2 regions of the Anaerosporomusa subterranea genome follow, and region 1 is predicted to be linked to the other one. Evidence: riboswitches for the same ligand, from Rfam matches in the RefSeq annotation. Region 1 holds a riboswitch; the other holds the start of a gene.
What was found. A riboswitch is a leader RNA that binds a small molecule or an ion and turns the genes downstream of it on or off. The one in region 1 is predicted to bind cobalamin.
Positions count from the first base shown of each region.

Region 1 (6,150 bases):
ATAATCACTACCACGAACTGTATAGATCGGTATTGTGCTTTTTATTCTTAGGAAAGATCGTCAGCTGATACGGTCTCAGTTCCTTCTACACAGCGGAAGCCGCAGCTTGCACAATCGTCAGCGTCGATATCAGGGAATTCCTGTTTCCCATTGAGGTTCTTGCCATTCCAAAAGCTGTATACATTCTGCTCTTTTTTCATTGCCATCTTTTTCACCTCCTGTATATAATGTTGTTAGTGTACCCAGGTGATAATCAATTCATCAATCTTGACAGGAACTGATATTAGTTCTTTAATAAGAGGAATTTAATCGGTGTTGGCCGAATCTTTTGCTATAGCGATAAATGTGTTTCTGACAGAGTGCGGCAGCAACAGAACAACCATTGAATGGAGGATTGGTTTACTATGACAGCTTCAGTAGACTTGATTGCGCGGGCAGAATCTGCGCATGAATTAACTCATGCAGAGATTGAACAGATTTTAGCGGACGACTCGATTAATGATATTCTCTTTGCTGCTGCTGATCGTGTACGCGATAAATATGTTGGTGAAGAGGTTCACTTACGCGGTCTGGTCGAGTTTTCGAATATTTGCAAACAAAACTGCCGTTATTGTGGACTGCGGCGTGATAATCATGACATCGAACGATTCCGTCAGACACCGGACGAAATCGTGCACATGGCGGAAAAAGCGGCGGCGTTCGGCTATAAAACTCTGGTGCTGCAATCAGGCGAAGATGAATGGTTTACGGTCGAGCGAATGACAGATATTATCCGCCGCATTAAAGCCCTAGGGGTAGCGGTGACAGTCAGCATTGGTGAAAAAACGTCTGAAGATTATCAAGCATATCGGCAGGCCGGAGCTGATCGTTATCTATTGCGAATCGAAACAACCGATCGAGCTCTGTATGAGGAACACGACCCAGGCATGAGCTTTGACAATCGCCTACGCTGTTTAGAGGATTTACGGGCTTTGGGCTATGAAGTCGGCACAGGCTGCCTTATTGGCTTGCCTGGGCAGACGCTTTCCTCGCTGGCGGATGATATCCTCTTCTTTAAGAAGATCGATGCTGACATGATTGGCGTTGGGCCGTTTATTCCGAACCCTGACACACCACTTAAGGATGCGGTAGGAGGCTCGTTTACCCTGGCGCGCAAAGTTATGTCTCTGGTCAGATTATTATTGCCAGACAGCAATATTCCAGCGACCACGGCAATGGAAAGCCTGAATCCGCAAGGGAGAATGATCGCATTGCAGAGTGGTGCTAATGTGGTCATGCCCAATGTGACTGAAGGCAATTACCGCCGAATGTATGCGCTTTACCCAGGAAAAATCTGCATTAATGATACACCGGGACATTGCCGGAACTGCATTACCGGTAAGATACAGGCGATTGGGAGGCGGGTTGCTGACACCCAGGGCTTTCGCAAAAAGGCGCCAGACCGTTGATAAAGGCTCATCTGCGTTGTTACGCCCGCTACCCATTGCTTGCGTACCCGTATCGTACGCGGCGCTGCAGGGTCAGCGGGCGCGCCTAGCATATAAACCTTTCTGAACGTCTGGACGAAAGATTGTTGAGAAGGGGAGACGTCTATTGACAATGGTCATTTGGCGGGGCTATAATTACAATAATATACAGCTTGCATACAAAAAACAAAGAGACTGTAAACACACGTAATTTACCGATTAAAACAGCGCTTTTGCGCTGAGGAGGGGAACTCTATGTCCGATAAAACGTTTGAAATTGGCTTTGGCAGAGGTAAGCTTACGTTTACTCTTCCGGCTGAAAAGATAATCCAAGAAATCGATGGTCGTCCGGTTGAGCCTATTACTGATATCCCGGCGGCAGTACGTCATGCTCTGAATCATCCAATCGGTACTCCGCCACTGAAGGAAATCGTAAAATCTGGCGAGAGTGTAGTGATTGTCGTTAGCGATATCACCCGGGCTTGGATCAGGCACGATCAGTTTCTGCCCACTTTGCTAGACGAGCTCAACGCAGCCGGCATACCGGATAGCGATATTTCTATTGTTGTGGCCCTTGGCGCTCACCGTCCCCATACACCGGAGGAAGATATCCTGGTGTGTGGCAAAGCGGTATGTGACCGGGTCGCAGTCTATCAGCATGATGCGTTTAACGAAGAAAACCTGGCCTATATCGGTACAACCAGCGGCGGCACCGCAGCATATATCAACAAGCAGGTAGCCGAGGCTGACCGGTTTATCCTGACAGGCGGCATTGTCTATCATTTGATGGCAGGCTTTGGCGGCGGGCGGAAAAGCGTTATCCCAGGCATCAGCGGCTATAAGAGCATTCAAGCCAATCATACCTTCTGCCTCCATAAAGAAGTCGGCAAGGGACTTAATCCTAACTGCGGCTCCGGCATGCTTGACGCCAATGATATGAACAAAGATTGCTGCGAATATACCGCTTTGGCTAAACCAGACTTCTTGTTGAATGCGGTATTTACTCCTGACGGCAAATTTGCAAAGTTTGTTGCCGGCCAATGGCACGATGCCTGGCTGGAAGGAACCAAAGCCGTTGAGCAAATTTACGGCATTCCTGTTGCCGAGAGAGCCGACTTAGTGGTTGCTTCCGCCGGCGGCTTTCCCAAAGACATCAACCTGTACCAAGGCTCCAAAACGATTGATAATGCCTATCTGGCAGCTAAGCCGGGCGGAGTCGTCATTTGCTGCTTGGAATGTCCTGACATCTATGAGCCGCCTGAGTTCAGCGACTGGTTTAAGCATCCGACTCTTTTGGAACACGAACTGGCGCTGCGTGCCGGCTTTACCGTCCCGGGCTATGTAGCCTTCAAATGCGCCAATATTGCCCGCGAGGTTTCACTGATTATCGTTACTAAGCCGGAAAATGCCGATTTTATCCGTAATGCAGGCATGATCCCGGCAGCCAGCGCCGAAGAAGCGACGGCGATTGCCCGCGAGAAACTGGGGAGAGAGGATTATAGCGTTATACTCATGGGCCACGCAGCCAATACAGTTCCCGTACTAGGGCGTTGATATACCCCATCTGCGTTGTTAGACCCAAACAGCCCTTGCTAGCGTACCCGTATCGTACGCGTCGCGGCGGGCTGTTTGGGTCTGCCTAGTGATGCTACCAAACTAAGATGCATCATATATATTCTAGTCTCATAGGTAACAACATCTGGGGCATCTGAACGCCCTAGGGATCGGTTATGTGATATAGTGCTCATTGAGAATTATTTCCACAAAAAAAGTTGCTAAAACATGATTTAGAGGGATTGACATAAGAATAAAGATTGTATATACTATACAAGTACCGCACGACATGACTCCGTAGCTCAGCTGGATAGAGCGTTTGACTACGAATCAAAAGGTCGCAGGTTCGAATCCTGCCGGGGTCGCCATTTGTAGTTGCCGGCGTCAGGCTAACCTGACGCCGTTACTATCACAAATTGTTAGTTTGGTACCTTGACATAACATTACCTACATGTTAAAATGTATAGCATCGTTGGTTTTGTTAAATAATATGGTGGCTGTGGTGAAGTGGTTAACACGCCGGATTGTGGCTCCGGTATTCGAGGGTTCGAGACCCTCCAGTCACCCCAACTTTATGATTAATTCTATATAGGGGCGTAGCCAAGTCGGTAAGGCACGGGACTTTGACTCCCGCATGCGTTGGTTCGAGTCCAGCCGCCCCTGCCATTTTGACCCACTAGCTCAGTTGGTAGAGCACCTGACTTTTAATCAGGGTGTCGTTGGTTCGAGTCCAACGTGGGTCACCAGTGCAGAAAAAGCCTTTCAAACTTTGTTTGAAAGGCTTTTTTGCGACTATTGTAACTGTCACCTTGCGGTGCAAGGAGCGGAGCACTAGCGCGGCTAAGGACATACGTATTGTGTCGCTAGTGTATCGTTAGTGCCGCTTGTGTTCAGCATACTATCGATATGTCTCGGTTATCTAGGTTCTTCATAACTAGAAAGCAGTTGACTCAAGTACTGGTAATATGCTACCATATAAATTGTTAAAAATTATGACGGACATTTGACAATTTTATATATCGAGATAGGTGCCCCCTTATGGGGCTTAATAGGGAAGACCGGTGTAATGCCGGCGCGGTCCCGCCACTGTAATGAGGAGTAAACCCACATAATGCCACTGGGACGAACGTCTTGGGAAGGTTTGGGTGAGCGATGATTCAGAGCCAGGAGAACTGCCTATCTAACAGTCACCGTTGTACTGTGGCTACCCTAAAACTGTAAGTATTAGGGTTGATACGGTACTCACCCACGCGCGATGGGGAGGGGATTATTAGAGTGATCTATTTATCTATCCTTCCCGGCATGTATTGCCGGGATTTTTAGTTAGACAGGTTTCTTTCATAAAAATAGCCCTTCCTGTATAGCACAGGGAGGGCTATTTATTTGTCAAACAGTTTCTCGCTATTTTGGCTGGCGGGGAAATTAGCTATAACTAAATCCTTTTTGTCGTTGCGGCAGGTAAGCGCAACATGTCTCCAATGGAGACATTCCTTTTTCCAATACCATTTTTATAATAGATAAGACTTATACGATAGCAGGAGAAGAGGGTGATCATTTGTCAGACAAACAGGGGTTAATCATTGTTCATACAGGCAACGGCCCTGAACTGCATTTGGTCCTCACTGGGCGCGATGCAAGTCCATTGCTTATCGAAAAGGCCGACCTTGTTACAGAAATGAAAGAAGTCAAACATCCCTATCAAAAAGGAATTACAGCTCAAAAAGGGATCGAGTTTTAAGTAAAACTCCGCGTACTCTGTGGCTAACGTTTCTCGTTGTCTGCGGTTACGTTTCAAGAATAATTGCATATTGGGCGGAACAGGTGCCCGCAAGGGCTTAATAGGGAAGACCGGTGCAATGCCGGCACGGTCCCACCACTGTAATGGGGAGCAAACCCAAGATAGTATCGTGTTACACAGGATTAGGGTTGACACAGTACTTAGCCACTGGGACGAAAACTCCTGGGAAGGTTTGGGCGAGCGAAGATCCAGAGCCAGGATAACTGCCTGTTCCGTAACTACCTTTATACCTACGAGAGATGGGGAGGGTTTATTAGGTGATCTATCTATCATTCTAATCTTCTATCCTTCTCGGCATTTTTTACCGGGATTTTTATTTGGCCAGGCTCTTCTTATAAAATTACTACTTCAGAAGGGATGACTTTGTATGAAGAAAAAGAACATCTGGATGATTGGTCTCGCACTCACGCTTGGATTATTACCTCAACAGGCATTTGCCATGCACATAATGGAGGGATTTCTTCCGCCAAAATGGTGTATTGCTTGGGGTACCTTGACAATCCCGTTTATAGTAGCAGGGTTCTTCTCGATTCAAAAGACGGTTAATGAACATCCCAAAACAAAAATGCTGCTGGCAATGGCAGGGGCATTTGCATTTGTATTATCCGCGCTAAAGATCCCTTCTGTTACAGGAAGCTCTTCACATCTTACTGGTGTTGGGTTTGGAACTATTTTATTCGGACCCACGGCTATGGCTGTACTGGGATTGATAGTTCTACTATTTCAAACTATCTTGCTTGCACATGGTGGATTAACAACACTTGGAGCTAATGCTTTTTCCATGGCAGTTGTTGGACCTTTAGTTAGCTTTGCTACATATAAAATTATAAAAAAGGCAAAGGGACCACAGTGGCTTGCGGTTTTCCTTGCAGCAGCCCTTGGTGACTTGCTGACTTATGTGACTACATCTGTACAGCTTGCACTTGCCTTCCCGGCTGAAACAGGTGGTTTTGTAGCCTCCCTTATCAAGTTTATGGGGATATTTGCGATAACACAGATACCACTAGCTATCAGTGAAGGTATTCTGACGCTGATGATGTTTAATGCGATTGCAGCATATAGCAAAGATGAACTTAAATATTTAAGAATACTGTCAAAGGAGGCTTAGATATGTCTGAAGATGCTTTTAAACAAGATAAGAAAAATCATGTAATGATAAAAAATCTTATCCTGAGTGCAATTGTTATTGGCCTTACTGTTATACCACTTTCAATGCTAAGAGATGCTGAATTTGGTGGCTCTGATGATAAAGCCGAAGCTGCCATAACAGAAATCAATTCAAACTATACGGCCTGGTTCTCACCAATCTGGGAGCCGCCCAGCGCGGAAGTA
Region 1 covers NZ_LSGP01000017.1:923,381-929,530, forward strand. Annotated here, with positions in the region: gene AXX12_RS19355 (hypothetical protein) at 48-206, opposite strand; gene hydE ([FeFe] hydrogenase H-cluster radical SAM maturase HydE) at 405-1,448, shown strand; gene larAH10 (NPN-dependent 2-hydroxyacid racemase, LarAH10 family) at 1,722-3,020, shown strand; tRNA gene AXX12_RS11750 (tRNA-Arg) at 3,312-3,388, shown strand; tRNA gene AXX12_RS11755 (tRNA-His) at 3,514-3,589, shown strand; tRNA gene AXX12_RS11760 (tRNA-Gln) at 3,611-3,686, shown strand; tRNA gene AXX12_RS11765 (tRNA-Lys) at 3,691-3,766, shown strand; cobalamin riboswitch at 4,030-4,214, shown strand; partial or broken gene AXX12_RS11770 (cob(I)yrinic acid a,c-diamide adenosyltransferase) at 4,627-4,758, shown strand; cobalamin riboswitch at 4,823-5,043, shown strand; gene AXX12_RS11775 (energy-coupling factor ABC transporter permease) at 5,186-5,926, shown strand; gene AXX12_RS11780 (energy-coupling factor ABC transporter substrate-binding protein) at 5,929-6,150, shown strand, end outside.

Region 2 (6,150 bases), 550 kb from region 1:
TGTGCCAACGGTTTTGCTTATAATGAAGCATGGAAGTGATTGGCTCACGCCTGTCACAATTGGTTGTGAGAAAGGATAAGTCAATCAATGGTAGAACTCATTAACTTCGCTAATTATTATACCAATCGGGATATGATTGATAATAGTTCCGCTGGCTTGAAAAGCCTGTTAGCCCAGCTGGATGTAGATGGCATCGAGGCATTATTTTGCGATCCCTGGGATGCGGCGGTTTTCCCCGCTTCCTCTATTCATGGTGTGCATCTCAACTTCTGGCCCACCTGGCTGGACTTCTGGCACGGTAATCAGCAGGCATTAGAGCGCCAATTTGGCAGCAAAGAGAACATTCTGGCCTATTTCGGTGGCACAGAGCCTGAGCATATGCTAGCTTGCTACCGCAGGGATATCAGCCAAGCTAAAGCGGCAGCAGCCAAATATATCGTGTTTCATGTCAGTCATAATGAACTGGATGAAATCTATACCTGGCGCTTTCGCGCCGACAGTCTGGCTGTGGTGGATGCGACCATCGAAATGGTCAACTCTATCGTTGGCGATATACCGCCTGACATGACGATACTGTTTGAAAACTTATGGTGGCCTGGTCTGACACTGCTCGAACCACGGCTTGTTGATCGCCTGCTTAGCCGGATTCGCCATCCGAAGGTTGGTATCATGCTAGACACCGGTCACTTGATGAATACCAATCCCGAATTGCAAGACGAGCGGCAGGGCGTAGAGTATATCCTTAGTGTACTAGGTAAGCTGGGCACACTGAGCAACTCGATCCAGGGAATTCACCTGCACCAGTCGCTTTCAGGCGCGTATGTTAAGCAAAGCCGCTGCCAGACCGCGCCGCCTGTTGACCTTGCGGCGTCAATGGCTCATATTATGCAGATTGATCAGCATAGGCCGTTTAGCGATTCCGCCGCCAAGCAGATACTCGAGCTTGTGGAGCCAGAGTATCTGGTGCACGAATTTATTGTGGCGTCACGGGAAGAACTGGTTGTGAATACAAATTTACAGCGGAAGGCGCTAAGATAGGAGAAAGGCGTCCCCGCAGGGACGCCATAGACTGTTGACAAACCTATTTTGCAGGGCGTTCAGAAAGGTCCAGATACTAGGCGGCCCCGCGGGCCCAGCAGTGACGCGTACGAAAGGGTACGCTAGCAATGGGTTCGCGGGGCCAACAACGTAGATGGGCCTTTATCAACGCCCTGAGGCGTCCCCGCAAGGACGCCATAGACTATACAGAGCTAACTGAAGAAGATCGCCGTGCTTCGCTCGCGATGATACGTAATGGGTTGTCAACGCGAGTGAAGCGTGGCGATCTTCTCTTTTGGAGTTGCCGACGCCCCGCTACCGAGATTTTTGGTTCTGCTGGTTAAACGCCAACAAATAAACAGATTGTCCGTATTTGGTTTGAAATTCTTTCTCAAAGGTTTGGATGGTATTCACTTGTTCGGCGGTGAGGCTGGAGAAACGCTCTTTTTCCATGGTTTTTAACCCCCTACAAATTTACTAAAAGCAATCCTTAGTATAACCGGTGAGGAGAAATCTATGCATTTTGACAAGTCTTGACTTTCGACTGAAGTTCTGATAATCTAAAAGGTAATTGATGGCACACTAACTGAATATGAGCTAGACAGGCGCCTGAAAAGGCTTAATAGGGAAGACCGGTGAGAATCCGGCGCGGTCCCGCCACTGTAATGGGGAGCAAACCCAATCATGCCACTGGGAGAATATCCTGGGAAGGCTGGGCGAGCTATGAACCAGAGCCAGGAGAACTGCCTGACTATATATCGCCGCTACGCCCACGAGCGATGGGTAGGGGATTTATGCGTTTATTGCGCAATTTTACATCCCGGCCTGCGGCTGGGATTTTTAATTTATAGTAGGAGTACGTTGGTGCAAAGCGGAATAATAAGCCCTCTGCGTGCCCTCCGCGAACTCTTCGTACTCTGCGGTTACGTACCAGTCTACTCCGTCACTCTGCGGTTAGCGCACTTCGTTTATCCAAGAAAGGTGGTTTTTTACATAATGGACTTTATTCATCAAGCCTTCTCCCTGTTTCAGAAAGGCGGACTAGTAATGGTGCCGCTTGCGTTTTGCTCGCTATTTGTTGCGACGATTATCGCTGAGCGGTATTGCTATTTTCGTGCTGAGACTAGTGATGTACCAGGTTTACTCAGTATGCTGACGGCACCCTTAGCCACGGGTGATTGGAATCAGGCAATTGCAGTTTGTCGTGAAGCACAAGGGTGTGCTGCCGCTGTTGCGCTAGCCGCACTGGAGCGTAAGAGCCGCGATATTCTGACTGTCGAAAAAGCGATGGAGGCTACTGCTTCGCTAAAAGCGTCCAAACTGCGCGACCGCTTGCAATATCTGGAGTTTGTCGTGACATTAGCACCGCTGCTGGGGCTCTTGGGCACGGTTGTCGGCATGATCCAGTCCTTCAGTGTCATGAATTTGCGTGAAGGCCAGCCATTTGCCATTACCGGCGGGGTAGGAGAGGCGTTGATCGCGACTGCTTCCGGCCTGTGTGTCGCCATTGTCGCTTTAATTGCCCATGCCTATTTTGCGCGTCAGTTGGATCGGCTGGTTACCGACATGGAAGAGACTGCCTATCATCTATTGAGCATGATCCGGGGTGAGTCGATTGAGACTGCGTAGTCTGCGGTTACAAAGTCAGCCCAAACTAATGATCATTCCGATGATCGATATTATCTTTTTCTTGCTGGTATTCTTTATGTTGAGCACATTGTATATGGTAGAACAGAGAGTGCTGCCGATTGCTCTGCCGCAGACGACAAGCGGCCAGCATGATATAACCAAGCAAGTGCCAATCACGATTACTGCCCAAGGCAAGATCCTGATTGACCAGGAAGAAATCCCGCTTGAGCTGTTTGGCAAACGCATCCAATCAGAGCTGGCTCGTCAGCCTGAGGCGCTATTCCTGCTTAGAGCTGATCGTCAGACAGAATACGGCCGAGTCATGGCTGTGTTGGATGAATTGAAACTCTCCGGCGTGCGGCGGATATCTGTCGCAACTGAAAGTAAGCCGAGGTGATGGCGATGCAACTGAGTTTTCGCCAGGCATTTATCGTTTCTCTAACCATACATTTGTTACTGGTGCCTGGCATGGGCTGGTTGGCAGGCGGCTGGTTGAAGTCAGAGCCTACGAGTCAACTGATCGAAATCGAGCTGGTGGCAGGTGGCTCGGGCCCGGGTTCTGGTTCAGGCATGGCGGCGACCGCTACTATGCCATTTAGCCAAGCCGCTCCGCCAAGCCCGCTGCCAACGTTGCCGGTACTGCCGTCTGAGCCTGAAACGGTGGCAGATGAGAATATTGCTGCTGCACCAGTCACATCGAGCGCAATCATCCCCCAGGCCCCGTCTGGTATCGATAGCGGCCCGGTAAATGGCTCAAGCAGTGGTTTGGGACACGGACAAGGCGGCGGGGGTGGTAGTGGCAACGGATCAGAATTTGGCTCCGGGTCTGGGACGGGTTCCGGTTCGGGATCCAGCTCCGGCTCAGGGACATCCCAATCAGTGATTTTGCCACCGCAGGTGCTGAAACGCTATGAGCCTGAGTATCCGATGTCAGCCAGACGTGCCAACCAGGAGGGTGTCGTCGGTCTGCGGATCGAAATACTGGCAAATGGTTTGCCGGGGAATATTAGTGTTGCCCGGTCGTCCGGCTATGAGGCGCTTGATGATGCTGCCGAGGCGGCAGTGCAAAGCTGGCGTTTTGTTCCGGCCCGCGATTCGCAAAGCGGTGCTCCGGTCGCCAGCGTGACGGTATTATCAGTCGCCTTCCGGCTGCACTGAGGTGATGGTATGAATCGGCTTTACGCACTTTTTTTCATTGGCTGCCTAAGCCTGAGTGGCTTAGTTTTCAGTTTCTGGTCTGAACCTGCTCAACCAACAGGAAGCAGAACGTTGGTCGACTTTGCCGGTCGCACCGTTCATCTAAAGTCAGAACAGCCAAAACGGATTATATCGCTTTCTCCGAGTAATACGGAGATTCTTTATGCCTTAGAATTGGGCGATAGGCTGATGGCAGTCAGCGAATATAGCGACTATCCGCCAGAAGCGAAGCAAAAGCCCCGCATCGGCGGCTTCCAGAGCCCGGATATTGAGCAAATTATTTCGCTGCACCCAGATATCGTATTTGCGGGCAGCCTGCATACTCGAGCTGTTGCGGCGTTAACAGCTGCCGGTGTTCCGGTAGCTGTAGTGGAGCCAAAGACAATGCAAGAAGTGCTTGATGCGGTCAAACTGGTGGGAGTGATAACTGGCGAGCAAGACGTTTCCGAACGGGTTACAGTGAATTTAGCAGCCCAACTTCAGACCATTCGTGATTTGGTTAGCAAACAACCGAAACAGCGGGTTTTTCTCGAGGTCTGGGACGAGCCGTTCATGACCATCGGCGCAAAATCTTACTTAAGTGATATTGTGGCTCAAGCTGGCGGCATTAATGTTGCCGGGGACAAGCCCACAGACTATATGACCAGTGACTTTGAATATCTCTACAGCCTTGACCCGGATATTTATATAGCGGTTAATCACATTGGCCTGGGACGGACGCTGAAAATGAGCAACCATCCCTGGATGCAAAATCTGCGGGCTGTAAAGACCGGGCAGGTGCATTACGTGCCTGATGATATCCTGTCGCGGCCGGGGCCGCGCAGCTTTGAAGGTCTGGTCGTGCTGGCGAAAATTCTTCACCCCGAAATTATGAAAAGTTGGGCAAATTGATGAAAAAATGGCTGATGCTAATTCGGCGTAATCAAAGTCAATCTTGGCTGCCAGGAATTTCGTTGGTAGTACTGCTGCTTACTTTATTGGTTACCTTGACTAAAGGTACAGCGCCAATCCCACCTATCGACGTTATCAACGTGCTGTTGGCCAAGCTGGGTTTGACAGATTCTGATATTTTGGCAACTCCTACCGGGATTATCCTCTGGGAGATTCGCTGGCCGCGAGTCGCTTTGGCAGTGCTGGCAGGAAGTACGCTGGCAATCTCTGGAGCCTGTTATCAGACTCTATTTCGCAACCCGCTAGCTGACCCGTTTATCTTGGGTGTGTCGTCAGGTGCAGCCCTAGGCGCAGCGGTTGCCATCACCTTCTGGCAGGGCGCGTACCTTACCTTGTCTGCCTTTGTCGGTAGTGCAGTCGCTGTTGCGGTGGTTTATTTTCTTGGCCGACAGGATGAGGGTGCCGATTCGCAGCAAATACTTTTAGCAGGGGTTGCTTTCGGCTCGATGCTGAGCGCACTGTTGAGCTGCATTATGGCTGTTTTTTCCCAGCAGATACACCTGATCGTTTTTTGGTTGATGGGCAGTTTGGCCAGTCCAGTGCAAAGCTTGCCCGCAGTAGCGGCAGTTGTCTGCTTCGGTATGGCGGCGATCCTGTTCTTTGCCCGCGACCTCGACTTAGTGGCCCTTGGCGAGGAAACGGCGCATCACCTAGGCGTCAATCTGCCATTGGTTCGTTTGGTTATTCTAGGGGCCACTACTCTGATAACTGGCGCGGTTGTCTCTGTCACTGGCATTATCGGTTTTATTGGCTTGGTTGTTCCGCACATGGTCCGCAATGTCGCCGGACCTGAGCATGTCAGATTACTGCCGCTGAGTGCGGTGTGGGGGGCTACTTTACTACTGTGGGCTGACAGCTTGACCAGGATGTTTACCTCGTTGGTTAGCATTCCTGTTGGTGTAGTCACAGCGCTTTTTGGCGGGCCATTTTTTCTCTACATACTGTATACGTCTAGAACAGGCAGGTGATATTAATGAGCCAAGAGCAGGAACCCCTGTTGACGATAGAGTCTCTGACAGCAGGCTATCAGGATGAAGATGTACTGCAGGACATCAGCTTCCGTGTAGCAGCAGGCGAATTTATCAGTATTGTGGCGCCCAACGGTACCGGGAAATCCACTTTGCTGAAATGCATCACTAGCGTACTGCCGCTGCGCCATGGCAAGGTATTCTTGCACGGACGCCCGGCGAATTCCTATGGGCCGCGCGATTTTGCCCGCCAGGTGGCAGTTGTCGGTGAGGAAGAAAACGCCTTTGCCTTTTCGGCGGAGCAGCTTGTGTTCATGGGCCGGTTTCCTCATATTCCCCGGTTTGCGCAACCTTCGGCGATTGATCG
Region 2 covers NZ_LSGP01000017.1:373,418-379,567, forward strand. Annotated here, with positions in the region: gene AXX12_RS09230 (TIM barrel protein) at 88-1,038, shown strand; gene AXX12_RS19300 (hypothetical protein) at 1,354-1,491, opposite strand; cobalamin riboswitch at 1,625-1,803, shown strand; gene AXX12_RS09235 (MotA/TolQ/ExbB proton channel family protein) at 2,035-2,667, shown strand; gene AXX12_RS09240 (ExbD/TolR family protein) at 2,654-3,064, shown strand; gene AXX12_RS09245 (energy transducer TonB) at 3,070-3,825, shown strand; gene AXX12_RS09250 (ABC transporter substrate-binding protein) at 3,835-4,755, shown strand; gene AXX12_RS09255 (FecCD family ABC transporter permease) at 4,755-5,783, shown strand; gene AXX12_RS09260 (ABC transporter ATP-binding protein) at 5,789-6,150, shown strand, end outside.
Region 2: it holds a riboswitch for cobalamin, as region 1 does, so the genes downstream of both, AXX12_RS09235 (MotA/TolQ/ExbB proton channel family protein) here and AXX12_RS11770 (cob(I)yrinic acid a,c-diamide adenosyltransferase) in region 1, are expected to answer to the same signal.